Regions from separate parts of the Phytobacter palmae genome, predicted to be linked through region 2. Evidence: predicted binding sites of a transcription regulator. Region 2 holds the regulator's gene; each other region holds the start of a gene.
The links. The regulator CRP, encoded in region 2, controls carbon source genes, mostly activating them, when cyclic AMP is high. The targets are predictions, from matches to a motif close to ATGTGANNNNNNTCACAT.

Region 1 (5,648 bases), on a different contig from region 2:
GGGGAATTCAGCCTACATCTGAAATGATTGCAGCAAAATTCGCCTCATCGCAGCAGTCATGATGCGGTAGCAGGCATTTATATTCATGCTGGCTAATCGGCGAACAGTATTAATATCCGCTGTTCGCTCATAACCCCCCTCGCAATATGTGCGCGTCCGCTCAGTACCAAAAAAATGAACGAGCTTTGAGTAAATCATACGCTGGCAGTAGTATTCCGTCTCTTGCTTAATCAGTTGAAGCGAGGCCACCTCCAGGTGATGGCCTGCTATATCAACGTTGCTGCCCGTTTGAGCGGGCTTATCGCCAATATTTACCGCTTTTCCTGACAGGATGAGCTGCCCCCGCCCCATCCCCTCATTTCAGGTGACTCTTTTTCGCTAAACCAGTTCTGAAAGCCAGATATTGCGCCGGGCATAATATCGTGGGCACGCTCCATAATGATGGTTTGCGCATTGCGTAACTCATTGAGCGGATGCGCTGCCTCGCACAGTGCCAGAGCAACGTCTGTCGCATCAAGCATTGCCAGGTTAACACCTACGCCAACAGGCGGCATCAGATGAGCAGCATCGCCAATGAGTGTTATGCCCGGACGCGCTACCCAATCGAAATCCATGGGCAGGCTGTAAATCGGACGCCGGACATAATCACCGGTAGCATTAACGATTGACTGCAGAGAAGAAGCCCAGCCCCTGTAACTGTCACGTACAAAGGCGGTCATGCCGCAACAGGCAATCTGTTGATCGAGGAAATCAATGTCGCGTTTCAGTGCTGCATAAACGCAAATTCTCCCCCCACCGTTACGTTGTGTGATGAGTGCCTGAGCACCACCAAAGCTAAAAGCGGTCCCCTTTCCTGCGATGTCACTGATTCGCCCTGAGGGGTGATCAATCCAGCCTTCGAAAAAGGTAATACCCGTGTAAATCGGACGTTCCGCTGTCAGATAAGCCCTGACCCGCGACCAGGCGCCATCCGCACCGATGATAACGTCAGCTTCAAAGCGCCTGCCGTTGCTGAAAGTCAGCACATGCTTTCCGTTCAGGCCTGAGTCAAGGTGATGAAGTTTATGTCCCCACACAATAGTCTCTGCCAGGAGGCCACTCAGCAGCAGTTTTTTTAGCTCGCCGCGGTCAATTTCAGGTTTATCCATTTCACCTTCAGGAGCAATCATGTCGCCCTCAACTTCTCCGGTGCGATAGTTCAGCATCCGGCTTTCCTGATCCTCATACCTGGCTATTTTTATGAACTGCCCGAGCAGACCAGCTCTACGCAACGCCTCCTGTCCGCTGTCAGCATGCAGATCAAGTGAGCCCCCCTGACTGCGCGCAGAATCCGCAGACTCACCCTCGAATAGCGTTACGTTAAAACCGCGGCGCTGAAGTATAACGGCCGCCGTGAGACCCGCAGGGCCCCCACCGATGATGGCGATGCTAAGTTTGTCCGACACGCGTCTTTATCTCTGGCATTAAAACGTTTACTGTATAACCACAAAGTTGATATATCAACCCGAAGGCTGAATATAGTATGAACACCGCAGAGATTTCAGATGAAGAGTGGATGGCATGGCGCGGATTTCGTCGGCTTGCAGAGGTCATAACGGGCCGTATTGTCAGAGATATCAGTGATGCCACTGGCCTTTCCGGTCCGGATTTCATGATCCTTATGGCACTCATCAGAGACCCACATGGCGCGCTTTTACAGCGTGACTTGCTGGAGTACCTCGAATGGGATAAATCCCGGCTTTCACACCAGCTTTCACGTATGGCGTCACGAGAACTTGTGCAGAGAAGCCGTAACAACTCAGCAGGTATTTCGGTAAGCATTACGGAAACAGGACGTCAGCTACTCGCCACAGCACGACCGGTACACGCCAAAAGCGTGCGGCGGAATTTTCTCGATAAGCTGACGCCAGAAGATGTCAATGCGCTGATCGCTATCACGGGGCGGTTACGGCAGTCTGAGCGTGGTTTTATAAAGTGATCGTAAAAGCCTGCGCAGTAGAGAAGATTGCGCCGGTAGCTACCTGCCGACGCAATCTTCTCTTCCCTGCCTTATGCCAGCCGCATTTTACCAACCAGCCTGTTGGCGTTGTGCAAATGGATGGAGCAAAACGCGGCGGCTTTTGGTACGGAGTGCCTCAGCGTCAGTAGCAGACGTGAGTTACTTCCATAATTTATGTGCAATCTCCTGCAACTGGCGGGAGATATCCTGCAGATTAATCCCCTGCTCCTGCACTGCCCCGGTGGAGTGACGGACGATAAGCTTTGCCGGCAACACGGATGAACTGCGCGCCGAATCACCGTGGCCGCTATCAAGCAGGCGGCGCACCGCTTCCTTTCCCTGCAAATCGAGATCCAGCGAAACGGTGGTTAACGCCGGATGAAAGAACGAACTTTCATAGGTCCCGTCATAACCTACCACCGACTTCTCACCCGGAATGGCGACCTGGTGTTGATGAAATGCGCTAAGCACGCCAAGCGCCATCTGATCGTTTCCCACCAGCACAGCGGTGAAATTCGGTGTTTCACGTAACATCTGCAGCGCACCGGCGTAACCACTCTGCGCGTCCCAGGTGCCATGAAAAATGGTCACCGGTTTCAGCCCATAACTATTGAGCGTATCTAACCAGCTTTTTAACCGCAGATTGGCCGACACGGAGGTTTCCGGTCCGGCCAGCAGTGCAATCTCCCGGTGACCCAGTTCATAGAGATGTTTGACGCTCGCACGGGTGCCATCCGCCGGGTTAAACGAAACGTTAAACACAGAACTGTAGGGATCGACATCCAGGAACAGGCAGACAATATCATCGTTGTCAGAGGCGATACGTTGCGCCTCTTCTGTCTCCAGCGGCACGTTGATAATGACCTTGTCCACCAGTTGCGACTTGAGTTCGTTAATGGCGGATTGAATGTCTTGATTGACGTTCTCATCGATCATTGAAATCAATACCTGGTAGCCATCGAGGTTAGCATAGCGTTTCACCGCTGCCGCCACCTGTGAAGGGGCATGGAGTGCCAGAGAGGTGGTCACCAGACCGATGGTCTGGCTTTGCTTACCCACCAGCTGCTGCGCCAGTCGGTTCGGTACATAACGCAATAACTCTATGGATTTCTCTACTTTTAAACGCGTGGCTTCGGATACATTGGCAGATTTGTTGAGTACCCTGGACACGGTCTGGTAGGAGACGCCCGCATGACGGGCTACGTCTTCCAGCGTTGCACTTTTAGACTTCATGGTCCGGTTCCTTATGTTGTTATACGCCAAGTGTAACAGGGGCGACCTGAAAAAACGCTCACCACGCATCCCCCTTGCTTCATCTTAACAACAAAAGTATGACGCTCACAACTCAAGACACTGTGAACAGATTCGCTAATGGTAACAAAAAACGCTGATTTATTTGCAGTTAATCACATATTCACAATCGTTAGTTTGCCTGTTTTTACATTTAGGCATTTTATGACACTGCTTATGTGAACGTAATACAAAACAATAAGAGGAATGATATGAACACTACGCTACGCACTCTCTCTCTTGCGTTAGCCACTGCGCTGACTTCGACTTCTTTGCTGGCTGCGACATCTGTCCCTATCGACTTTCACGGCTACCTGCGCGGCGGTGTAGGCGTCTCCGGCGATGGCGGACAGGTTGAGTGGCAAAAGAACAAACTGGGTCGCCTCGGTAACGAAACCGACACCTACGGCGAGCTGGAGCTGGGTTCTGAGGTCTATAAAAAAGATGACGTGAGTTTTTACCTCGACAGTATGGTCAGCATGGTTTCCGACGGTTCTAACGACAACGAAACCACCATTGGCGACGACGCGCAGTTCGGCCTGCGCCAGCTGAACCTGCAAATTAAAGGGCTTATCCCCAACGATCCCAATGCGGTCATCTGGGGCGGTAAACGTTACTACCAGCGCCACGACCTGCATATCATCGATACCAAATACTGGAATATTTCCGGTTCCGGCGCAGGGATCGAAAACTACAGCGTCGGGCCAGGTGCGGTCTCGGTGGCCTGGATCCGGGGTGATGCCAACGATGTTGATTACCGCGTCGATAACGACAATGACGTTAATATCAACTATATCGACCTTCGCTATGCGGGCTGGAAGCCGTGGTCAGGCGCCTGGACAGAGTTCGGCATTGACTACGCTATGCCTAATCCGACCAAAAAACAGAAAGAGTACGGCGGATTATACGAAGCCGATGACGGCGTGATGGTGACCGGCGAAATCAGCCAGGACATGCTTGGCGGCTACAATAAACTGGTGCTGCAATATGCCAACAAAGGGCTGGCGCAGAACATGGTATCGCAGGGCGGCGGCTGGTATGACATGTGGCATTATGTGAACGACGCCAGCGGTTACCGCGTGATCAACACCGGACTCATCCCGATTACCAGTAAGTTCTCGCTGAACCACGTACTGACTTACGGCTCTGCTAACGACATTACGGAATATACCGACAAAACCCGCCTGGTTTCACTGGTGGGCCGCGCGCAGTATCAGATGACTAACTATGTGCGCCTGATTGGTGAAGTCGGCGGGTTCTACCAGAAAGATGACTACAAAAACGGCAGCCACTACAAGCAGAGCGGCGAAAAATACACTTTCGCGGTTGGTCTGGCAGATGGCCCGGAATTTATGTCACGTCCTGAATTACGCGTATTTGCTTCCTATTTAAATGATTCGGAAAATGGAAAATCATTCGAAGATGGAACCAAAAATAATACATGGAACTTTGGCGTACAGGTTGAAGCCTGGTGGTAAATAAACATATCTTTCCCGTTATCGCGTAATTGGCTGAATTTGTTAACTGCGGTCGCTTATTTAAATAAGCCCCCGGACATTTCCTGTGCCTCGTCGCGATATAACGCGAAATGACCCTGTTTATTAATGCGTTACCCTCGTTATTTATCTCCGAGAACTGCCAGGCTCTTGCCTGTCAGAATTTATATTGTCATTGCTTTTCTTTTATCTATTTCGGGATACCCTTACGGGTATCCCTTTTTATTTATGTGCGTGAAAAGAAATGCTCATCCAGTAACTTGCGCAGCGCATCTGACTGCTTGCCAAATATTGCATGCACCTGCTGACCGAGAATAATCACCCCCAGCGCCCCTTCATGTTGCAGCGCCTGAGAATCCACAATCGCCAGATCTTTTACCGTTACGCGTAAACGGGTCAGACAGGCATCGACATTTTCAATATTCTCCGCACCGCCAAAAGCCTGCGCCAGCCGCTGGATTAATTGCAGCTCGGCATCGCTGATGGGCACCGCCGCGGCATTTTTTGGTTCAGAGAAGTAGCGCAGGAAAGATTTAAGACTCACCATCATCGACTCCGGATTTTCGACAGATAAAAAAAAGCCTGCCCGAATGGGCAGGCGCATAAGTCAGACTTTACGCCTGACGGCGAACAACACGGCAATCCCACGGCGTCAGCGTCAGCGAACCGCTGACCGACGCGGCAGACAAACAATCCTGATAGCCTTGCGGCAGGGTTATCGTCTGCTGCTGAGCGCTAAAGTTCTGGATAAAGACAAACGTGGTTTCCCCGTCAGTGCGCGCAGTAGCCACAACACCCGGTGGGAAATCCTGCTCAACGGCGCGCGGCAGCGCCAGTTCGTCAATAAGGCTGGCAAAGAAATC
Region 2 (5,648 bases):
GAATTTTTACAGGGATTGCGTGACCTGTGTGATGAACACAACGCGCTGCTGGTATTTGATGAAGTGCAGTGTGGGATGGGACGCAGCGGCGATTTGTTCGCATATATGCACTATGGTGTGACCCCGGATATCCTGACCAGCGCCAAAGCGCTCGGCGGTGGTTTCCCGGTAAGCGCCATGCTCACCACCCAGGAGATCGCCAGCGTATTTCATCCTGGCTCCCACGGCTCAACCTATGGCGGTAACCCGCTGGCCTGTGCCGTTGCCGGTGTGGCATTCGACATTATTAATACGCCAGAAGTATTAAATGGCGTAAATGAGAAACGCGAACTGTTTGTTAAACATCTGCAAGACATCAACGCGAAGTATGATCTGTTCAGCGAAATTCGCGGCATGGGGCTGTTGATCGGTGCGGAGCTGAAACCGCAGTACAAAGGCCGTGCGCGTGATTTCCTCTACGCTTCGGCGGATGAAGGGCTAATGGTACTCAACGCCGGTCCTGATGTGATGCGTTTTGCGCCGTCGCTTATCATTGAAGAAAACGATATCGAAGAAGGGATGCTGCGCTTCGCGAAAGCAGTAGCCAAAGTCATTAACGCTTAAGACCGCAAGCGGCGATTTAACCAGATGCCGTGATGTGGACGCTGACGCCATGCCACCGACGAGATGGTGTGCATGGTGTTCAGATGCCCCAGGATCCGCTGCAGATGTTGTTCCAGCGTACTCATTGGGCCATACGTCATACTCTCCGGCGCTTCCAGAATATTCACATCCCCTGAACTTCCCGGACTATCATACTCCAGCCGCTGTTGACAGCGCTGCAGGGCAATTTCGCATGATTGCAGGTATCGCTGTGCCAGTTCCGGGGTGAGCATGGTATGTTCCCGCGCCAGCGTCGTCATTGCATTAATATGTTCGACAATAAACTGGCTGTGCGTGACCCACAGCTTCATTTCTGCCAGATAACGCGTATCAAAGCCAGGCTCCTGCATGGCCTGATTGAGCGAGTTAAACAGCGCATTGTGTGCCTGGTTTACCCGCATGCGCTGCCAGGCCAACGGAGTAACCTGCGGATCATCGCTCAGGATCAGCCGAATGGCATCCTGGTAAGTTTCCAGCGCGTCGTGGGCATTTTTTCGCAGCAGCCCGCTCTGCCATTGAGGCCATAGCCAAACCATGCCGCCAAAAGCGATCAGGCAGCCGATCAACGTGTCGATAAGACGGGCAACAATAAACTGGTCACCATTGAGTGTGAGTAACTGGAGCGTGTATACCGCGGTAAGGGTAAAGCCCACCATCGCCCAGCCGTAGCTTTTGCGGATAATCAGATAACTCACCAGCGTCACGATCAGCATCGCGGTCAGCGTGAAGCCTTCCGGTACGTGGTAGTGCAGCGTCGCGCCGGCAATGATCAATCCGGCCATGGTGCCTGCCGCCCGGTGCAGAATGCGTACGCGCGTTGCGCCATAACCGTTTTGCGTAACAAACATCACCGTCATCATTATCCAGTAGGGTTTTGGAAGATGCAGCGCACTGCCCATCAGGCTGGCAATACTGAGCATGACGCTAATTCGTGCCGAATTACGTAAGGCTGAGGATTTGAACGACAGATAGCTTTTGAGTGCCGGGAGCAGGGGCAAGCGACGCTGCTTCTCTTCCATCAGGTCTCGCACATACAGTGGACGCTGGGTACGCAGAACTCGGGCTATCTGGCTGAAATGCCAGGCGCAAAAATGGCCGACCGGATTATCCGGGTGCTGGCGGGCAATTTTCTCGAGTGCGCCAATCTGTTTATCCATATTGAAGCGTTTGGGATAGCGGTGATAAAGAATATCATCGGCGATCACACGTAACCGCGCGGCCACGGTTTGCGCATTCCAGCGGATAACCTCTTCGGCATGGCTGCGTTCAACCAGCTCCTGTACTTCCTGCGGTTGGTGCAGACTAACGGCAATATGTTCCTGTAAGTCGAGAGCTACCTGGAAAACGCGGCGTAACCGCTTGTAGTCGTTGTTATTATTCGCCGCCAGCATATGCAGCTGTTGGTAACACTGGCTGATCATATCCACCGCTTTTTGCTGGCGCGCCAGTAGTGGCGGAAGGGCTTTTTCGGGATCGACATGCTGCGTCAGCAAACTGTATTTTGCTTCGCAATAGTCCGCCAGCTGGCGATACAGCAGACTCAATGATTCACGTAGCGGTTGCTCCCGCCACAGCCAGAACCAGAAGGCGTTAAACGCGCCGTACCACAGTGTCCCCAGACCATAAATCAGTAACGGTTCCCAGATGGGCATGCTACCGGCGAGGCTGAGCGTAAAGATGGCGGCAATGATCGAGGCGGGGAGCAGGCGCCCGTGCAATGCGCTGATTTCTGCCGTGACGCCGAGGACCAGCGTTAATCCGGTCAGGATCAGCGGTAGCGGAACATTTTGCGTCAGTAATAACTGTACCGTGAGGCTACTGCCAGCGAAGAGAGTGCCGCCGATGAAGACACGTTTGAAGAAACGTTTATGCAGCGTATCCAGACCGGCAATATTGCAGCAGGCAGGAACAAGGGAAAACAACAAACCGAGATCGAGACGGCCCGCGATGAGACCCACGGTCACAGGGAGGCATAACACCAGCGTTTGTCGCAGTGCATAGTTGATTTCGGGGTGATAAATCAGCCTGCGCCACATGGAAAAGAGAGACAAAAACGGCGCATCGTTAAGGGCGACGCGCCGCTTGAGAATTAACGTGTACCGTACACGACGATGGTTTTACCGTGCGCGGAGATCAGGTTTTGATCTTCCAGCATTTTCAGGATACGACCGACAGTTTCGCGGGAGCAGCCAACGATCTGACCAATTTCCTGACGGGTAATTTTAATTTGCATACCGTCCGGGTGGGTCATTGCATCCGGCTGTTTCGCCAGATTCAGCAGCGTCTGTGCGATACGGCCTGTCACATCAAGGAAGGCGAGGTTGCCGACTTTTTCTGAGGTGACCTGCAGACGACGCGCCATCTGAGAAGACAAACGCATCAGGATATCCGGGTTCACCTGAATTAATTGACGGAATTTTTTATAGGAGATTTCGGCCACTTCACAAGCGGTTTTGGCGCGTACCCATGCACTGCGCTCCTGACCCTCTTCGAACAGACCCAGTTCACCGATAAAATCTCCCTGGTTAAGGTAAGAGAGGATCATCTCTTTACCTTCTTCATCCTTGATTAGCACAGCCACTGAGCCTTTGACGATGTAATACAACGTTTCCGCTTTTTCACCCTGGTGAATCAGCGTGCTCTTCGATGGGTACTTATGAATGTGGCAATGAGACAAGAACCATTCGAGAGTCGGGTCTGTTTGCGGTTTGCCAAGCACCATGCGCGGTTATCCTCTGTTATAAGCTGGCTCCAGACGCTGGATTCACATATCGCGTCCGGGGTTGCAATCTATCTTCCCCATACCTGGGAAGTGGACCGTCAGACATGCCTGCGGCCTGTAATATGTGATGTCCTCTGCATACATACATAACATCAATGTATCACTGTAGCATCCCGATTGTTTTAGCATAGCTTTTGTCGCCTGTCTCCTGGTGTCTCGCTTCAGCTTGACGCAGGTCGCCTTCCGTTGCGAGTTTTCTTATGTACGCGTAATCTGTAAAGAAAACTGTAACTCCGGAGTGAATTAAAAATGCAAGCTCGAGTGAAATGGGTAGAAGGTTTAACGTTCCTTGGCGAGTCTGCGTCCGGGCACCAGATCCTGATGGATGGTAACTCAGGCGACAAAGCCCCAAGCCCGATGGAAATGGTGCTGATGGCAGCAGGAGGATGCAGCGCTATCGATGTTGTATCTATTCTGCAAAAAGGCCGCCACGATGTGAAAGATTGCGAAGTGAAGCTGACCTCAGAGCGTCGTGAAGAGGCTCCGCGTCTGTTTACGCATATCAACTTGCACTTCATCGTGACCGGCAAGGAGCTGAAAGAGGCGGCGGTATCGCGTGCGGTGGATCTCTCTGCCGAGAAATATTGCTCCGTCGCGTTAATGCTGGAGAAGGCGGTGAAAATCACGCATTCGTATGAAGTGATTGAGGCCTGAGAACCGCTTTCAAAGGCTAAGCAGGTAAGTCGGATAAGCGTAGCGCATTCGACCTTTTCCCCGGTGGCGCTACGCTTTCCGGGGCTACACCTGGCGGGGGAAGATATTGTGTCCGCCGCAAGGCTACTGAATTTTCTTCCCTTCCATCAACCGCTGTACCAGCGGGGTCATGATGAGCTCCATCGCCAGTCCCATTTTCCCACCCGGCACCACAAGCGTATTCATGTGCGAAATGAACGAACCCTGCAGCATCGCCAGCAGCCAGGGATAGTCGATCCCTTCAAGGTTACGGAAATGAATGACGACCAGACTTTCATCCAGCGAGGGGATGACCTTCGCCGCGAACGGATTGGAAGTATCAACGGTCGGCACGCGCTGGAAGTTAATATGGGTTCGGGAGAACTGGGGGGTAATGAAGTTAATGTAGTCTTCCATCGAGCGTACCACCGAGTCCATCACCGCTTCACGGGAATGTCCACGCTCACCGGTATCACGCACCAGCTTTTGAATCCATTCAAGGTTAACTATCGGAACCACGCCCACCAGCAGATCGACATGGCAGGCGACATCATGCTGTGGCGTTACCACGCCGCCGTGTAACCCTTCATAAAACAGTACATCTGTTGGCTCTGGTAAGGGCTGCCAGGGGGTGAACGTGCCGGGAACCTGATTCCAGGGAACGGCTTCATCGTAGGTATGCAGATATTTTCGTGCCTGACCTTTGCCGGTTTGTCCGTATTCGATAAATGTCTGTTCCAGCAGGCCGAAATCATTCGCCTCCGGGCCAAAGTAGCTGATATGTCGACCTAAATCCCGGGCCTTACGGATTACCATGTCCATCTCCGGGCGGGTATAGCGATGAAAGCTGTCACCCTCGACCTCGGCGGCATGCAAATTCAGTTGAGCAAAGATTTTGCGAAACGCGAGGCTGGTGGTAGTGGTTCCCGCACCGCTGGAACCTGTTACGGCAATAACCGGATGTTTAGCGGACATAGCAGCTCCCTGAGTAAACCATTGTTGTAGACGAAGCCAGCCGCCCGGGCGTTACTCGCGAAACTGCGAGCGCGGCATAATATTGACGGTTTCGTGCAGTTCTGACCACACCAGCACAGCTTCGCCGTTTTTCAATTGCCGTCTTACATCGGCGACCTTTTGTTCGAGTGAGCGCTCATGTTCACCATAATCGGTGCCTTCACGCAAGACAAAGCTTTCAATCAGGTTGTCGAGTGTCTCAGGCGCCAGATCCTGCCAGGGAATAATCATTCAGATTTCCAGATAAGTTTGCAGCCAGTCGGGGATGCGCTTTTCCAGCCACATTTCCGGGTGTAGTAACGTGCCGCCCACAAACCCCACGTGACCACCATGTTCGGTGAGTTGATATTCTACTGACGGCGGCAGCGTCTGCGTATCGGGTATCACATTTTGATCCATAAAGGGGTCGTCTTTCGCATGGATGATCAGCGTCGGTTTGCTGATTTTATTCAGCAACGGCATGGCACTGCACTGGCGGTAATAGTCAATCGCATCGGCAAAGCCATGGATGCGCGCCGTGATCGCATCATCAAAATCG
Region 3 (5,648 bases), on a different contig from region 2:
CCTTGCAGCACCGTTTCATCCTGACCCGGCTGAACGGCTTTGGCCTGATCGGGCGTCAGGGAAGAGAGCGCCTGCCAGGTCGCATCGATATTCTTTTGTTTGTCCGGTGCCGCAGTCAGCAGCGGTTGCTGTGCAATAAGGGCACGTAGCAGTGTCGGGGATGGTTTATTCTGGTTTGCGGTGATCACATCCTGCCAGTAACGCGCCTGCTGATTCTGACTAAATCCTTTCGGATCGACATTGGTCAGCAGTGCCTGCGCCCCTGCGTAGTCTTGTTGCGTTAGTTTGAGTTCTGCGCTCAGCAAGGTCTGTTCAGCGCGCTGCTCGTCATTTAACTCATGGGGTAATTGAGCCAACAATTCACTGGCCTGCTGGGTCCTGCCCTCTTTCAGCAGTGCACGAATGGCGAGTAATTGCCAGTTGGTCTTGCTATCATCTGAGCTTTGCTGCATCTGGTGCAGATAGAAACCCGAATCAGCCTGAGCGTTGCCTTCCAGGTGCGCGGCGCTTTGATCGGCCGAGTGTGTGCCGCAGCCTGCGAACAGCAGAGCGGCCAGCACGACAGGCAGGCAGCGCATGGCTTTCGAACGTAGAAATGTTGACGGTAGCATACTGTATCCAGTGATATTTTTTACGCAATGCTCAATATTAAATCGGCAATACGGATCAAACAATGAAACAACACGAATCTGCGGACAATTATCAGGGCCAGCTCTACATTGTCCCAACGCCCATCGGCAATTTGGGTGATATTACCCAGCGTGCGCTCACCGTATTGCAGGATGTCGATCTTATCGCTGCCGAGGATACGCGCCACACCGGGCTGCTGCTTTCCCATTTTGCCATTAATGCCCGTCTGTTTGCCCTGCACGACCATAATGAGCAACAAAAGGCCGACACGCTGGTGGCGAATCTAAAAGAGGGGCAAAACATCGCGCTGGTCTCCGATGCCGGCACGCCGCTGATTAACGACCCTGGCTACCACCTTGTACGCACCTGCCGTGAAGCGGGCATCCGTGTGGTTCCACTACCGGGTCCGTGTGCCGCAATAGCAGCATTAAGTGCGGCGGGGTTACCGTCCGATCGTTTTTGTTACGAGGGGTTTCTGCCGGCGAAATCGAAAGGGCGTCGCGACACCTTAAAATCGCTGGAGACAGAACCGCGTACGCTCATTTTTTATGAATCAACGCATCGCCTGCTGGAAAGCCTGGAGGATATCGTCACTGTGCTGGGCGAATCACGTTACGTGGTGCTGGCCCGCGAGCTGACCAAAACCTGGGAGTCGATTTATGGCGCGCCGGTAGGGGAGTTGCTGGCATGGGTGAAAGAGGACGAAAACCGCCGCAAGGGCGAGATGGTGCTGATCGTTGAAGGCCACAAGGCACAGGAAGATGCCTTACCCGCCGATGCGCTGCGCACGCTGGCATTGCTGCAGGCTGAACTTCCCCTGAAAAAAGCCGCTGCGCTGGCTGCGGAAATCCACGGCGTGAAGAAAAACGCGCTCTATAAATACGCGCTGGAGCAGCAGGGCGAGGCGTAGCTTTTCTGCCTGGGCATAGCAGGGTTATATCCGGGCGATTTTCTTTTGACGTACCCCGATCTTTCCACCGAGGCAGCCATGTTATTCATACCATGGCTGTTTTCGTTACGGTTAGCGCAGCGGGTGCGCTAAACAATCACAACTTTCTTACCCAACTTATTCAGCACTGCTTTATCCTTCTCGCTATCTTCAGCGGCAACACCTGATTAAACCCTGTAGCGACTGAACTTGCAGGCGTGCGGTACCGCCATCACGCCGCTAATCGAATTGGTAATGCCGTTGGTAGTATCAGTGCCATCCGGCCCACAAACATCAGATCGGCACTGATGCTCTGCAACTACAGATACTTCCCGGCGTGTCCGCAATAATAAGAGGGGAATGCGATTCCGCTGCGGTATCTACCACCACCAGTAACATTTCAAAATTGTGGATCTTGAATGTCAGAGTGGCGTGACCTTTTTGCTGCGCTTTGTTAAGTCCCCCTGTCGTCGACATAATGTACTTTCTGTCTCTGAAACCTTTCGTTTGTTCTCTCAGAAAGGAGGTTTTCGAAAGTTTATGGAGACGAAAAAACAATAAAAAAAAGCATGGCCGAAGCCATGCTAAACGTTGAGGTATATTGATGAATCAGGTCACCGGAGCCGGGTTAAACACAGCCAGTTGGTTGTGCAAACCCCATTGATCAGAAAAGGTTTTCTTGCGGCCGCTTGCGACATCAAGGATAAAGTGGAACAGCTTCCAGCCCACCTCCTCGATAGTCTCTTCGCCCGTTGCGATAGTCCCTGCGTTGATATCCATCAAATCATACCAACGGTTTGCCAGTTCAGTACGGGTCGCCATCTTGATGACCGGCACCGCCATCAGGCCGTACGGCGTACCACGTCCGGTGGTGAATACCTGAACGGTGATACCGGAAGCCACCTGTTGCGTGCCGCAGACAAAGTCACTGGCTGGCGTTGCCGCATAAATCAGACCACGTTTGGTCGGGCGTTGACCGGGCGAAAGCACTTCGGAAATGGCGCTCTTACCCGATTTCGCAATCGAGCCCAGCGCTTTTTCCACTACGTTTGCCAGACCGCCCTTTTTATTCCCCGGAGATGGGTTAGCACTACGGTCCGTTTGCCCCATATCAAGGTAGTTGTCATACCAGGCCATCTCTTCCAGCAGGCGCTTGCCCACTTCTTCATTGATGGCACGCGGCGTAAGGAGGTGAATGGCATCACGCACTTCGGTCACTTCGGAGAACATGACCGTGCCACCGCAACGTATAAGCAGGTCAGAGGCATAACCAACTGCCGGATTTGCGGTCACACCGGAGAAGGCGTCGCTACCACCACACTGCATGCCGACAACCAGTTCAGAAGCCGGGCAGGTTTCGCGCTGGCGTTGGTTCAGTTTTTCCAGATGACGAACTGCAACCTGCAAAATATCGTCAACCATAGATTTGAAACCGACATGATGTTCATCCTGCAGACGGACAATACTGGCATCGTCTACCGGAATCGATTTCACATCTTCTGTACCCTGGAGCAGGCGCTCAGGTTGCAGTTTTTCACAGCCCAGACCGATCACCATCACTTCACCGCCAAAGTTGGGGTTCAGCGCGATGTTGTGAATGGTACGGATAGGCACAACGGCTGCCGGTGCGTTAATGGCGACGCCACAGCCGTACAGATGGTTCAGGCCGACCACGCCATCCACATTCGGGTACTTCGGTAGCAGGTCGCGTTCAATAATTTTCACCACATAGTCGACCACCCCCGCCACACAATGCACGCTGGTGGTGATGCCGAGGAGATTTTTGGTACCGACGCTGCCATCGGCGTTGCGATAACCTTCGAAGGTATAACCTTCCAGCGGCGGCAATGGTTCTGGCACTTTCGTCGCCAGGGGCAGTGTATTCAATGGCGGCGCTTTCGGTAATTCGACGGTGGATTCGTCAATCCAGCTGCCGCGCGCAATATCACGTACTGCATAACCGATAACTTCACCGTACCGGATGATTTCCCCGTGATGAGGAATATCTACCAGCGCAACTTTATGGCCTTGCGGGATATGCTCAATTAATTCGAGACCATCCGGAAAACGGGTGCCCGCTTTTAATCCATTGTCATTAACGATGATAGCGACATTATCGGTGTCGTGTACTTTAATATAAAACGCCGTAGGCGACTGCTGTCTAATTTCAATGTCGGCCATTATCAAGTAATCTCCAGCTAACGATACGATGCATTACTCAAAAAAATAAAGAGGGGATGTTCTTTAATTATCAGAAATACAAAAATCATTTGATGGAATAAGAATGTCAGGAGTTTCAAGATCAAAATGTGATCTAAATCACTTATCTTCGTGGTTAGGTGCCCTATAAGGATTCGAATTACCAGATCTGTGCATCAGCGCCCAGCTATGTGTGCATATGCTCAAAATAATCTTACTGGCCCACGTTAAAATTGAGCAAACCGCCAGTGCGCGACCGATTGGCGGTGATTATACTGTGCGGTAATAAAATATAAACATGCTATTTCCCGATATTATTCTTCGAGAGTTTCTTTTTATATGTCGGGTAAATTACATATCAAGAAAAATATATTTTAAAATCTAAGCAGCACCCGAGGAAATGATATGTCTGTGCAAAGTTCAATTGAGGTAAAAAGGGGAATACCAACTCGCTATTTAATTCTGCTCATTATATTTATTGTCACAGCAGTTAACTACGCGGACCGCGCCACGCTCTCCATTGCGGGGACCGATGTCGCGAAAGAGTTGCATCTTGACTCGGTATCGATGGGTTACATTTTTTCTGCGTTTGGCTGGGCGTACCTGCTGATGCAGATCCCAGGCGGCTGGTTACTTGACCGCTATGGCTCGAAAAAGGTGTATACCTGGAGCCTGTTCTTTTGGTCGCTTTTTACCTTCTTGCAAGGTTTTGTCGACGTGTTCCCGCTCGCATGGGCTGGGGTCTCGATGTTTATCATGCGCTTTATGCTGGGCTTCTCCGAAGCACCTTCTTTCCCGGCAAACGCCCGTATTGTGGCGGCCTGGTTCCCGGCAAAAGAGCGCGGTACCGCTTCGGCGATTTTTAACGCGGCGCAGTATTTTTCGCTCGCACTGTTCTCCCCGCTACTGGGTTGGCTGACCTTCGCATGGGGCTGGGAACATGTCTTCACTGTCATGGGCGTGATTGGTTTTGTGCTGACGGCAGCCTGGGTTAAGTACATCCATAACCCAACCGACCATCCGCGTATGACCCGCGAAGAGCTGGATTATATTTCTGCTAACGGCGCGGTGGTCGATATGGACCACAAAAAAACCGACAGCGATAAGCAATCCGGCCCGAAACTGGATTACATCAGGCAACTGTTATCCAGCCGTATGATGCTTGGCGTGTTCTTTGGTCAATATTTCCTGAACACCATCACATGGTTTTTCCTGACCTGGTTTCCGATTTACCTGGTGCAGGATAAGGGCATGTCAATTTTGAAAGTGGGTTTTGTCGCGTCCATTCCCGCCCTGTGTGGCTTTGGTGGTGGAGTGCTGGGCGGTCTCTTCTCGGACTACCTGATTAAGCGTGGTTGCACTTTGACCATGGCGCGTAAATTCCCCATCGTTGTTGGGATGTTGTTGGCTTCCAGCATCATTCTGTGTAACTACACCGACAACACCGTACTGGTTATCGCATTGATGGCCCTGGCATTCTTCGGTAAAGGTTTTGGCGCGTTAGGCTGGCCGGTTATCTCCGATATCGCACCGAAAGAAATTGTCGGTCTGTGCGGCGGCGTGTTTAACGTGTTCGGAAATGTGGCATCGATTGTGACCCCGCTGGTGATTGGGTACATGGTCAAAGAGTTGCATTCGTTCAACGGGGCGCTGATTTTTGTCGGCTGCTCGGCCCTGATGATGATGGTTTGCTACCTGTTTGTGGTGGGCGACATCAAACGTATGGAATTGAAAAAGTAAGCAACGGCTTAAAAATTAAGGTGCAAAAGATGAGTAACGATATCTTCCCGAACAAATTTAAAGCTGCTCTGGCGGCAAATCAGGTTCAGATCGGTTGTTGGTCGGCGCTGGGTAGTCATATCAGCACTGAGGTTCTGGGCCTGGCAGGTTT

Region 1: AAIG39_RS24025 (maltoporin) is a predicted target of CRP. The motif match lies at 3,394-3,411, and genes of this name have one in related genera.
Region 3: garD (galactarate dehydratase) is a predicted target of CRP. The motif match lies at 3,866-3,883, and genes of this name have one in related genera.

The regions. Positions count from the first base shown of each region.
Region 1 is NZ_JBCIVJ010000035.1:8,050-13,697, reverse strand. It holds gene AAIG39_RS24045 (tautomerase family protein) at 1-62, shown strand, start outside; gene AAIG39_RS24040 (FAD-dependent oxidoreductase) at 312-1,445, opposite strand; gene AAIG39_RS24035 (MarR family winged helix-turn-helix transcriptional regulator) at 1,523-1,978, shown strand; gene AAIG39_RS24030 (LacI family DNA-binding transcriptional regulator) at 2,159-3,232, opposite strand; gene AAIG39_RS24025 (maltoporin) at 3,502-4,767, shown strand; gene AAIG39_RS24020 (PTS sugar transporter subunit IIB) at 5,012-5,332, opposite strand; gene AAIG39_RS24015 (beta-galactosidase) at 5,400-5,648, opposite strand, start outside.
Region 2 is NZ_JBCIVJ010000002.1:24,438-30,085, reverse strand. It holds gene argD (bifunctional acetylornithine/succinyldiaminopimelate transaminase) at 1-603, shown strand, start outside; gene AAIG39_RS02845 (YccS/YhfK family putative transporter) at 600-2,678, opposite strand; gene crp (cAMP-activated global transcriptional regulator CRP) at 2,732-3,364, opposite strand; gene AAIG39_RS02835 (OsmC family protein) at 3,674-4,078, shown strand; gene AAIG39_RS02830 (phosphoribulokinase) at 4,202-5,071, opposite strand; gene AAIG39_RS02825 (YheU family protein) at 5,123-5,341, opposite strand; gene AAIG39_RS02820 (hydrolase) at 5,342-5,648, opposite strand, start outside.
Region 3 is NZ_JBCIVJ010000011.1:117,103-122,750, forward strand. It holds gene AAIG39_RS14825 (penicillin-binding protein activator) at 1-611, opposite strand, end outside; gene rsmI (16S rRNA (cytidine(1402)-2'-O)-methyltransferase) at 674-1,540, shown strand; gene AAIG39_RS14835 (class II fructose-bisphosphate aldolase) at 1,853-2,035, opposite strand; gene garD (galactarate dehydratase) at 2,168-3,739, opposite strand; gene AAIG39_RS14845 (MFS transporter) at 4,163-5,497, shown strand; gene garL (2-dehydro-3-deoxyglucarate aldolase) at 5,527-5,648, shown strand, end outside.